DNA from 2 places in the Janthinobacterium sp. GW822-FHT07H10 genome. Region 1 is predicted to be linked to the other one. Evidence: predicted binding sites of a transcription regulator. Region 1 holds the regulator's gene; the other holds the start of a gene.
The links. The regulator FNR, encoded in region 1, switches genes on or off when oxygen is low (the NO sensors DNR and NnrR bind a similar motif). The targets are predictions, from matches to a motif close to TTGATNNNNATCAA.
Positions count from the first base shown of each region.

Region 1 (4,418 bases):
GTTCGACCAGGACACCCTGATCATCACCTATGACGCCAAGCGGGGCGAACCGCGCGGTGCGCTGAGCAAGAAGGCCGGCAACAACGACAAGCTGGGCGACTGCATCGACTGTACCCTGTGCGTGCAGGTGTGTCCGACCGGCATCGATATCCGCAACGGCCTGCAGTATGAATGCATCGGCTGCGCCGCCTGCGTCGATGCCTGCAACAGCGTGATGGACAAGGTCGACCGGCCACGCGGACTGGTACGCTACAGTACCGACCATGCGATGGAAAACAACTTCGACTCGAAGCAGATCCGCCAGCGCGCCATGCGCCCGCGCGTGCTGATCTACACCTCCATCCTGGCCCTGATCATCATCGCCGTGTGTACCTCGCTGGCCCTGCGCACGCCGCTGAAGATGGACGTCATCCGCGACCGCGGCTCGATGGGGCGCGAAGTGGAAGATGGCATGATCGAGAACGTCTACCGCCTGCAGATCATGAACACTTCGGAGCAAAGCCAGAGCTTCAGGATCAGCGTTGCCGGCTTGCCGGGCCTGACCTTGCTGACGCGCGATGAAGTGACCTTGCAGGCGACGGAAACGCTGGGCTGGCCGATCCGCCTGCGCGTGCCGCACGGCGTGGGAGAGAAGGGCTCGAACAAGATCACGATCGAGCTGCAGTCGCTGGACGACCCGTCGCTGCACGTGCGCGAAAGCGCCGTGTTCATCGTGCCACGTTAAGCAGGAAAGGCGGCAGGAATCCCCGTGTTCTTGCCGCCGTCACAAGGAGAAAACAATGTCCGACAGTCTGAAACTGCAAGCCCCCGCCGCGCCCTGGTACAAGCACCGCTGGCCATGGCTGCTGATGATCGGTCCCGGGCTGTCCGTCGTCGTCGGCAGCTTCATGGGCTATATCGCGTTTACGCAACCCGACGCGCTGGTGGTGGGCGACTATTACAAGCAGGGCAAGGCCATCAACCAGGACTTGCGGCGCGATACGGCCGCCAGCAACCTGGCCATGTCGACCAGCCTGGCGTACGACGTGGCGCAAGCACGCCTGACGGGCTCCGTGCACAGCTTCGGCAAGGCTTACCAGGCGCCGCTGCAGCTGCACCTGGCGCACGCGACCTTGCCGGAAAAGGATATCAAGCTGCTGGTGCAGCCCGACGCCATGGGCAACTTCTCGGTGGCGCTGCCGATGCTCGAGCGCAGCCGCTGGCAGGTGCTGGTGGAAAACAATACGCGCGAGTGGCGCCTGTCGGGCATCTGGACCTGGCCCGCGCAGCGCAGCATCGCGCTGCATGCGGACGAGGAACTGTAAGGCACTGCGCCGGGGAAAACCGTGGCGGGCGCCAGTGATGGGCGGCCGAGCAGCGCAGCTGTGCCGGTGTACAGCGCGCAGCGCAAGCCGCAAAGCGCGACGCGCAGCGGGTTTTGACGGTGCCGTTATTTGCAGGTGTCGGTGCCGGCCGTAATGGCTTTTAATTTTGCCGGCTGCAGGATCTCGATCTCGCGGTTCGACACGCGCAGCCAGCCTTCCTTCTTGAACTTCGACAGCAAGCGGCTGACGCTCTCGATGGTCAGGCCCAGGTAGTTGCCGATTTCCTCGCGCGACATGCGCAGCTGGAAGTTGCTGCCCGAATAGCCGCGCGCCTCGTAGCGCGACGCCAGGTTGACGATGAAGGCGGCAAAACGCTGCGTCGCCTGCATATTGCCCAGCAACAGCATCACGCTTTGCTCGCGCGTGATTTCCTGGCTCATCATGCGGTGGAAATGGCGCAGCAGGGTGGGCATATTGCCCAGCAATTGTTCCAGGCTGGAAAACGGAATTTCACACACTTCGCTGTCTTCCAGCGCCACGGCATTGCAGTGGTGGCGGTCGGCGCTGATGGCGTCCATGCCCAGCAGTTCGCCAGCCATCTGGAAGCCCGTCACCTGCTCTTCGCCGCCCGGATTGATCTGGTAAGTCTTGAAGTGGCCCAGGCGGATCGCGTACAGGTTCTGGAACGAGTCGCCGATGCGGAACAGCGAGGCGCCGCGCGCGACCTTGCGGCGGCGGCCGATAATCTGGTCCAGCCTGTCCATGTCGCCCACGTCGAGGCCCATCGGCAGGCACAATTGATGCATGCTGCACGTCGAGCAGCGCGCACGCAACGCTTCCACGTTCACGGCGGGCAAGGCTGGAGAGAGTAGCGCTTCTGTCATGTCAGTACCTTTTTGAAAATGCAATAACAAGTTTACTGCATAGCGCGCTTGCCTGTGCCATTTTCCCCGTCATTCACGCTAATTTCGCTGAATAAACGACGTCCTGCATTTAATTTTATGGCAACATCGTCAATTGCTGCTTTGACGGCGGGAATTTACGCGGCCGGCGCTTGCCAAGTTGCTGTATTGATAGGAAAATTCCTGACAGCATTATCTGCCGCCTGTCCCTTCGGGGACTGAAAAGGAAATCATGAAGCCTCTCGGCATTAAAGCAAAAGTCGCGCTGGCCACCAGCCTGACCTCGATCGCCATGATCGCCCTGGTCACCATGATCCAGGTCAAGCACATGCGCGACGATTTCACGCAAGTGCTGCTGGTCCAGCAAACGGCCCTGATCGAGCGCACGGCCGAAGAGCTCGACGACAAGTTGGCGATGCTGCTCGACATCATCACCCAGACGGCGCGCCACCAGCCGCCCGCCCTCATGGCCGACGCCGGCGCATTGCGCGAGTACTACACGCAGCGCGCCATGCTGGCCCTGTTCGACGACGTGCTGGTGCTCGACACGCAGGGCAAGGTGGTGGCCAACGTGCCCGAGGTGCCGGGACGCAACGGCACCGACGTGACGGACCGCGATTACTTCCATACCGTCATGCGCACGAAACAGGCGATGATCACGCAACCGATGCTGGGCAAGACCAGCCACTTGCCCATCGTGCAGATGGTCGCGCCCGTGCTGGACAAGAACGGCGCCGTGGCCGGCATCGTGATCGGCGTGCTGCGCCTGTACAAGGACAATATGCTGGGCCACCTGCGCACGGCCAAGGTGGGCAAGAGCGGCTATTACTTCATCCTCACGCGCGAAGCCGTGCCGCGCTACGTGCTGTACCCCGATACCAGCCGCCTGCTGCAGCCGCGCGCGCCGAACGCCAACCAGACCACCACGCAGCTGCTGAAAGAAGACGGCGAAGGCAGCATGGTCAGCACCAACAGCCGCGGCATCACGGCCGTCAACAGCTTCAAGCGATTGAAATCCGTGAACTGGCTGCTGGCCGCCTCGTTGCCCGTGGCCGACGCGTTCGAGCCGTTCAACGGCGTACTGTCACGGCTGGTACTCTGGAGCATCTGCGCCTCGCTGCTGGCCGCGGCCGTGCTGGGCTGGGTCACCGTGCGCCTGCTGTCGCCGCTGGTGCGCCTGCGCGACACCCTGCTGTCGCTGCGCGCCTCGGGCAACCGCTTCACCCCCGTGCCGGTGCAGCAGCGCGACGAGATCGGCGAGCTGACGGAGGCGTTCAACGGCCTGATGGGCGAGCGCGACCGGCTGCAGCACGAGCTCGAGGCGCGCGCAACGGAGCTGGAGCAGGAGCGCGACCGGGCCGAGGCGGCCAACCGCGCGAAGAGCGATTTCGTGGCCAACATGAGCCATGAAATCCGCACGCCGCTCAATGCCGTGCTGGGCATGGTGTATTTGCTCGGCAATACCAAGCTCAACACCGAGCAGCGCAAGTACCTGACCATGGTACGCGTGGCGGGCCAGTCGTTATTGGGCATCCTCAACGATGTGCTCGATTTTTCCAAGATCGAGGCGCGCCGCATGGATCTGTCTCCCGTCGAGTTCGACCTCGATGAAGTCATGAATACCCTCGCCACGACGATGACCATGAATGCCGGCGAGAAAGAACTCGAGCTGGCCATCGCCGTCGAACCCGACGTGCCGCGCCGCCTCGTCGGCGACGCCCAGCGGCTGCAGCAAATCCTCGTCAACCTGGCCGGCAATGCCATCAAGTTTACCGAGAGCGGCGAAGTGGTGGTGGCCGTCAGCCTGGCCGAAAGCAGGAACGAGCGGGCCTGGCTGCGCTTCGAAGTGCGCGACACGGGCATCGGCATGACGGCCCAGCAGCAGGCCCAGCTGTTTACGGCCTTCTCGCAGGGCGACCAGAGCATCACGCGGCGCTTCGGCGGCACGGGCCTGGGCCTGGCCATCAGCAAGCACTTGATCCATATGATGGGCGGCGAGATCGCCGTGGCCAGCAGCGAAGGCAAGGGCAGCCGCTTCTGGTTCAGCGTGCCGTTCGACGTGCTGGCCCTGCCCGCCGAGGCGCGCCGCACGCCGTCGCTGGGGCCGCTGCGCCTGCTGGTGGCCGACGACAACCGCACCACGCGCGAGCTGATCGTCAAGCTGATCGAAGCGTGGGGCTGGGCCGCCGACGAAGTGGACTCGGGCTTTGCC
Region 1 covers NZ_JBXAKS010000003.1:580,528-584,945, reverse strand. Annotated here, with positions in the region: gene ccoG (cytochrome c oxidase accessory protein CcoG) at 1-724, shown strand, start outside; gene AC1RDJ_RS10410 (FixH family protein) at 780-1,304, shown strand; gene fnr (fumarate/nitrate reduction transcriptional regulator Fnr) at 1,430-2,188, opposite strand; gene AC1RDJ_RS10400 (response regulator) at 2,439-4,418, shown strand, end outside.

Region 2 (4,418 bases), on a different contig from region 1:
GATTCCTGTCACAATTCGTGAATAAGAATCATTATCAATATAAGTGGTATTTGCCAAATAATCAAGCGTGTGCACCAAGAGAGTGCATGCGGGCCGGTAGCGGCGCGTTGGCGGGGCTTCTGCGATAATGCAGGCGCTGACAAAATATTTTCCTTAATGAAAGAAATGCATGCGTACATGGATAGCCTGTGCAGGATGGTTGTGTGTCGTCTCGCTGGGCCAGGCCCAGGAGCTCGCGCCGCCGCCGGCGGTTTCCGCGCCGCAGCACAGTGCCAGCGTGCCGCCCGCCGTGGCCGAGCCTGTGCCCGCCGCAGTCGCGGCGCCTATGCCGGCGACCGATCCCGCCGCGGTGCCGGTGCCAGTCCCGGCCGTGGAAGCCTTGCCCTCGCAAACGGTGACGATCACGGCCAATAGCGATGCGAAGGCGCCGCGCGTGCGCTTCATGGCGTACCGGGACAGTTATCAGACGGCCAGGAAAGTGTGGCAAGTGTCGAGCGGCAGCGTGGTCATGGCCCTGCGCCTGATTCCCGCCAAGCTGAGCGCGACCATCGACGACGTGCGCGTGGCCCTGGTGGGCAATGGCGCGCCGCTGCCGATCAAGGTCGCCGAAGGCGGGGTGTTCGTCGTGCCCCTCAACGACGATATCGCCGCGCAGGATGGCAGTTTCCTGGTGAATAAGGGCAGGGGCGAGTTGACGGCGAACATCGTGATCCAGCCTGCCGTCGCGCGCGACGCATGGAACGTGACGCGCGTCGGCCAGGTGTTGCGGGACGCGCGGCGCGCCGTGCGCGCCATCACGCCGTGGTACAAGCGGCCGTTCGCCAGCGAAGTGCAGTCGCTGGCTTTTTGCGCGGCCGAGCGGGGCGGTGCACTGCACCTGATGGATGGGGAGCAGCTGATCGCCACCTTGCCCATGAACGAGCCGGCCGTCAACGATATCAACGCGCCCGTGTTTTGCAAGATCTTCGATGGCGAGGATAAATATCCGGGCCATTACCGCGTCGTCTTGCCCGAGCAGGCCACGGTCCTGCTGCTGTAGTCATTGCGGCTGGCGCTGTACGAGCTCCAGCGCCGCCGCCAGGGCCAGGTCCATGGTGGCCTGGTGAAAGATCAGCCATTGCGGCAATAGCGACAGCGCATGGCGTCCCTGTGCCAAGTCGCCCTCGTCGACGGCGGCCCACGCATGGTGCAAGCCGCTGAGCACGCGCGCATGCTGTTCGCGGTGGTTCGCCAGCGAGGGAAAACCGATCTGCTCCATCAAATCCTCTTCCTCGCGGAAATCGCGCTCGACGGCCGCGATCAGCTCGCGGAACGCCACGCTGAAGTGCTGGTCGCTCAGGTGCGCCAGCCGCGCCAGTTCCGCAAACAGCGCTTCGTGCGCCTCGTCGATGGCGGGCACGCCCAGCGCCATCTCATCCTTCCAGTGCGATTTTCCCATGCCGATACTCCCGGTTAAGTCCGTTGCGATGCAAGGCGGACTGTTCCAGTGTGGACGCAGCGAAGGTGGAAATCCATGATCTGGATCAAAAATGTGACGAAGAGGAGACGCGGGAAAGACGGAGAAAATAAATGAGAGGGGGAGCACATCCCCACCCGCAAAAAAGCGGTTTTTAAAAAGAGGCAAGCCACGAGCGAGCGCCGCTGAAAAACGCGGCTGGCAAGGCGTCCTTGACGCAGACAGTACGCTAGTACGGCAAGTCAAGGCAACGCGGCCAGCGGTGTTTTCTCAGCCGCGCGTCTTTTAGTGCCTGGGCCAGTGGGCAAACATGCCTTGTGCATCCACATTGGGCACCTGCAGCTGTTGCACTGCCGACGTCTGCATGGCATCCCTGAGCACGAGGGGAACCAGCAACAGGGCCGACAGGGCAAGGCAGGCCAGCACTTTGAGCGTCAACATGATCGTCTCCCGGTGTCCCGGTGGCGGCGCGGGGATGCGGCGCCTGCCGGTCACTCCATCTACGTAGCCGGCGACGTATTTTGACTGCGTACGCCTTACGTATCACCATGCTTGCAGTTTAGTTCACTTGATTGAAAGTTCAACTAATTGCTGTGACGCACTGCATCAAGCTGCCCGCCGGCGTGGCCCGATGGAGCGCTATTTCGCCTTGCGACCGCGGCGCGGCTTGCCGGCAGCCGGCAGGAAGGAATCGAACCACACTTGCGTCAATTGCCGGGTATTCTTCGCCGCCTCGCGCTTGACGGCCGACGTGGCGTGGCCGCGCGCCGTGTTGGCGATGCGGTTGGCGGCGCTCAGGTACATGCTCATCCAGGGGTTTTTCATGGGAGACCTCGCAGGCAGGGAGTGGGGGCGGCGCACCTGCCGCCATGCCCCCACTGTATGCCGATGGCTGGCCCTGACTGTGCGCCGGACCACACTGGCGGACGGTCAGGCCACCACCTTGTGCTGGCTCAATACACGTCGCGGCGGTAGCGCCCGGCCATCATCAGGGCGTCGACGCCATCCTGGCCCAGAATTTCTTGCAGCACAGCATCGATTCCTGCCGCCATGCCGTGCAGGCTGCCGCACACGTAGACGATGGCGCCCTGTTCCAGCCACGCGCGCAAGTCATCCGTGCTGGCGCGCAGGCGGTCTTGCACGTACTCGCGCCGGTCATCGCGCGAAAAGACGCGGTCCAGGCGCGCCAGGTGGCCGTCCCGCAGCCAGCCTTCCAGCTCGGCGGCGCAGATGCTGTCGACGGCTTGCTGGCGCTCGCCGAACAGCAGCCAGTTGCGGGCCAGCCCCGCCTGCTTGCGCGCGCGCAAGTGCGAACGCAGGCCGGCCAGTCCGGAACCGTTGCCGATATAGATGCAGGGCACATCCGCCAGGGCCGGGGCGAAGGCGGGGTTGGCTTGCAGGCGCAGGCGGATGGGGCCATCCAGCGGCGCGAAGCGCGTCAGCCAGCCGGAGGCCAGGCCATGGCCCTCGTTGTCCGCACCCGCATGGCGTTCCTGGCGCACCAGCAATTGCAGTTCGCCATCCTGCGGCAGCGAGGCCAGCGAGTAGCTGCGCGGCGCATGCGGCGCAGCCTGCGCGTCGCCATCGCTGCCATCTGCATTGCAAGGAATGATTTCCGCCAGCGCGCCCGCTTCCCAGCTGGCGCCGGCCGGGCCCGTCAACGTGATTTCATGCAGTTCGCCGCCCAGGCTGCCCGGGTTGAGCAGCACGCGGCGCACCAGGCGCCACTCGTCATACGAGGCGGCTTCCTGCACGCCGATGGCGTCGATGGCGCTGCCGCTGCAGCGGGCCAGCGCGTTGGACCAGTCGGCCAGCGCTTGCGCGTCGTGCTTGTCCACTTCGATCAGGGGGAACAGGGCAGTGGCGCCCAGCGCGCGCAGCTGCTGGTCCAGCCCGTGGCCAAAGCCGCAGAAGGCGCTGTAATGGCGGTCGCCCAGGGCCAGCATGCCGAATTCCAGGCCCGCCAGCGGCGAGCCCGCCGTTTGCCGCAGCAGGCGCGCGAAGCGGCGCGTGCCGTCCGGCGCTTCGCCTTCGCCAAAGGTGCTGGCGACGATCAGGGCCCGTTCATACTGGCGCAATTGCGCGGGATCGAGCTGGTCGAGCGATTGCACGTCGACGGCCACGCCCGCCTGCTGCAGGGCGCGCGCGCTTTCCAGCGCCAGGCGCTCGGCCTGGCCCGACTGGCTGGCGTAGGCCACCAGCGTGGGCAGGCCCGTGTTCGCCTTGCCTGGCGCGCCGGCGCCCAGCATGGCGCGCTGCGCCTGCACGGCCCGCTTGGCCTTGCGGCGGCCCAGGTACAGCATCCAGCCCGTGATGGCGAACAGGGGCAGGCCGAGGCTGGCCAAGGTGACGATGATGCGGCCCGGCAAACCGAAATACGTGCCCATGTGCAGCGGATAAATGATGTTGACGAGGCGCGCACCCAGCGCCTGCTGGCTGTACGGCTCGTTTTCCGTGATCGTGCCGTCGGCCGGGGAAATGGACAGGCGGCTGCGCGCCCGCTCGTGCGGCGCGTCGCTGGCCAGCCACGTGAATTGCACGGCGTCGCCGGCGCGCGTGGGCAGGCGCACGCTGGCCAGGGTCCAGCCGGCGGCGTGTTGCTGGAAGGTGCTCCAGGCCAGGCCGATGTCGACGGCGGGCGTGTCTTTTTTCTCCCTGGCCGGTCCCTTTTTCGCCGGCGCCTGCGCCACGCGGGGCGGCTTGCCGGCCCAGGCGTCGACATGGTCGCGCACCACATCGTAGCTCCAGTAGATGCCCGTCAGGGTCAGCGCCACATACACGACCAGGCACCAGGTGCCGGCCACGGCATGCAGATTCCACAGGAAGGAGCGGCCTTTCAGGGCCGGATCGAAGGTGAGCCAGGTGCGCCAGTCCAGTGGCCGGCGCGGCCAGCGCAAGTACAGGCCGGACAAGGCCAGGCCCAGCAGGCACAGGGCCAGCGCGCCCGCCACCTGGCGGCCCG
Region 2 covers NZ_JBXAKS010000005.1:13,246-17,663, forward strand. Annotated here, with positions in the region: gene AC1RDJ_RS13320 (hypothetical protein) at 170-1,039, shown strand; gene AC1RDJ_RS13325 (bacteriohemerythrin) at 1,040-1,438, opposite strand; gene AC1RDJ_RS13330 (hypothetical protein) at 1,742-1,897, opposite strand; gene AC1RDJ_RS13335 (hypothetical protein) at 2,096-2,281, opposite strand; gene AC1RDJ_RS13340 (PepSY domain-containing protein) at 2,410-4,418, opposite strand, start outside.
Region 2: the regulator FNR is predicted to act here: its motif matches at 1,514-1,527, upstream of AC1RDJ_RS13325 (bacteriohemerythrin).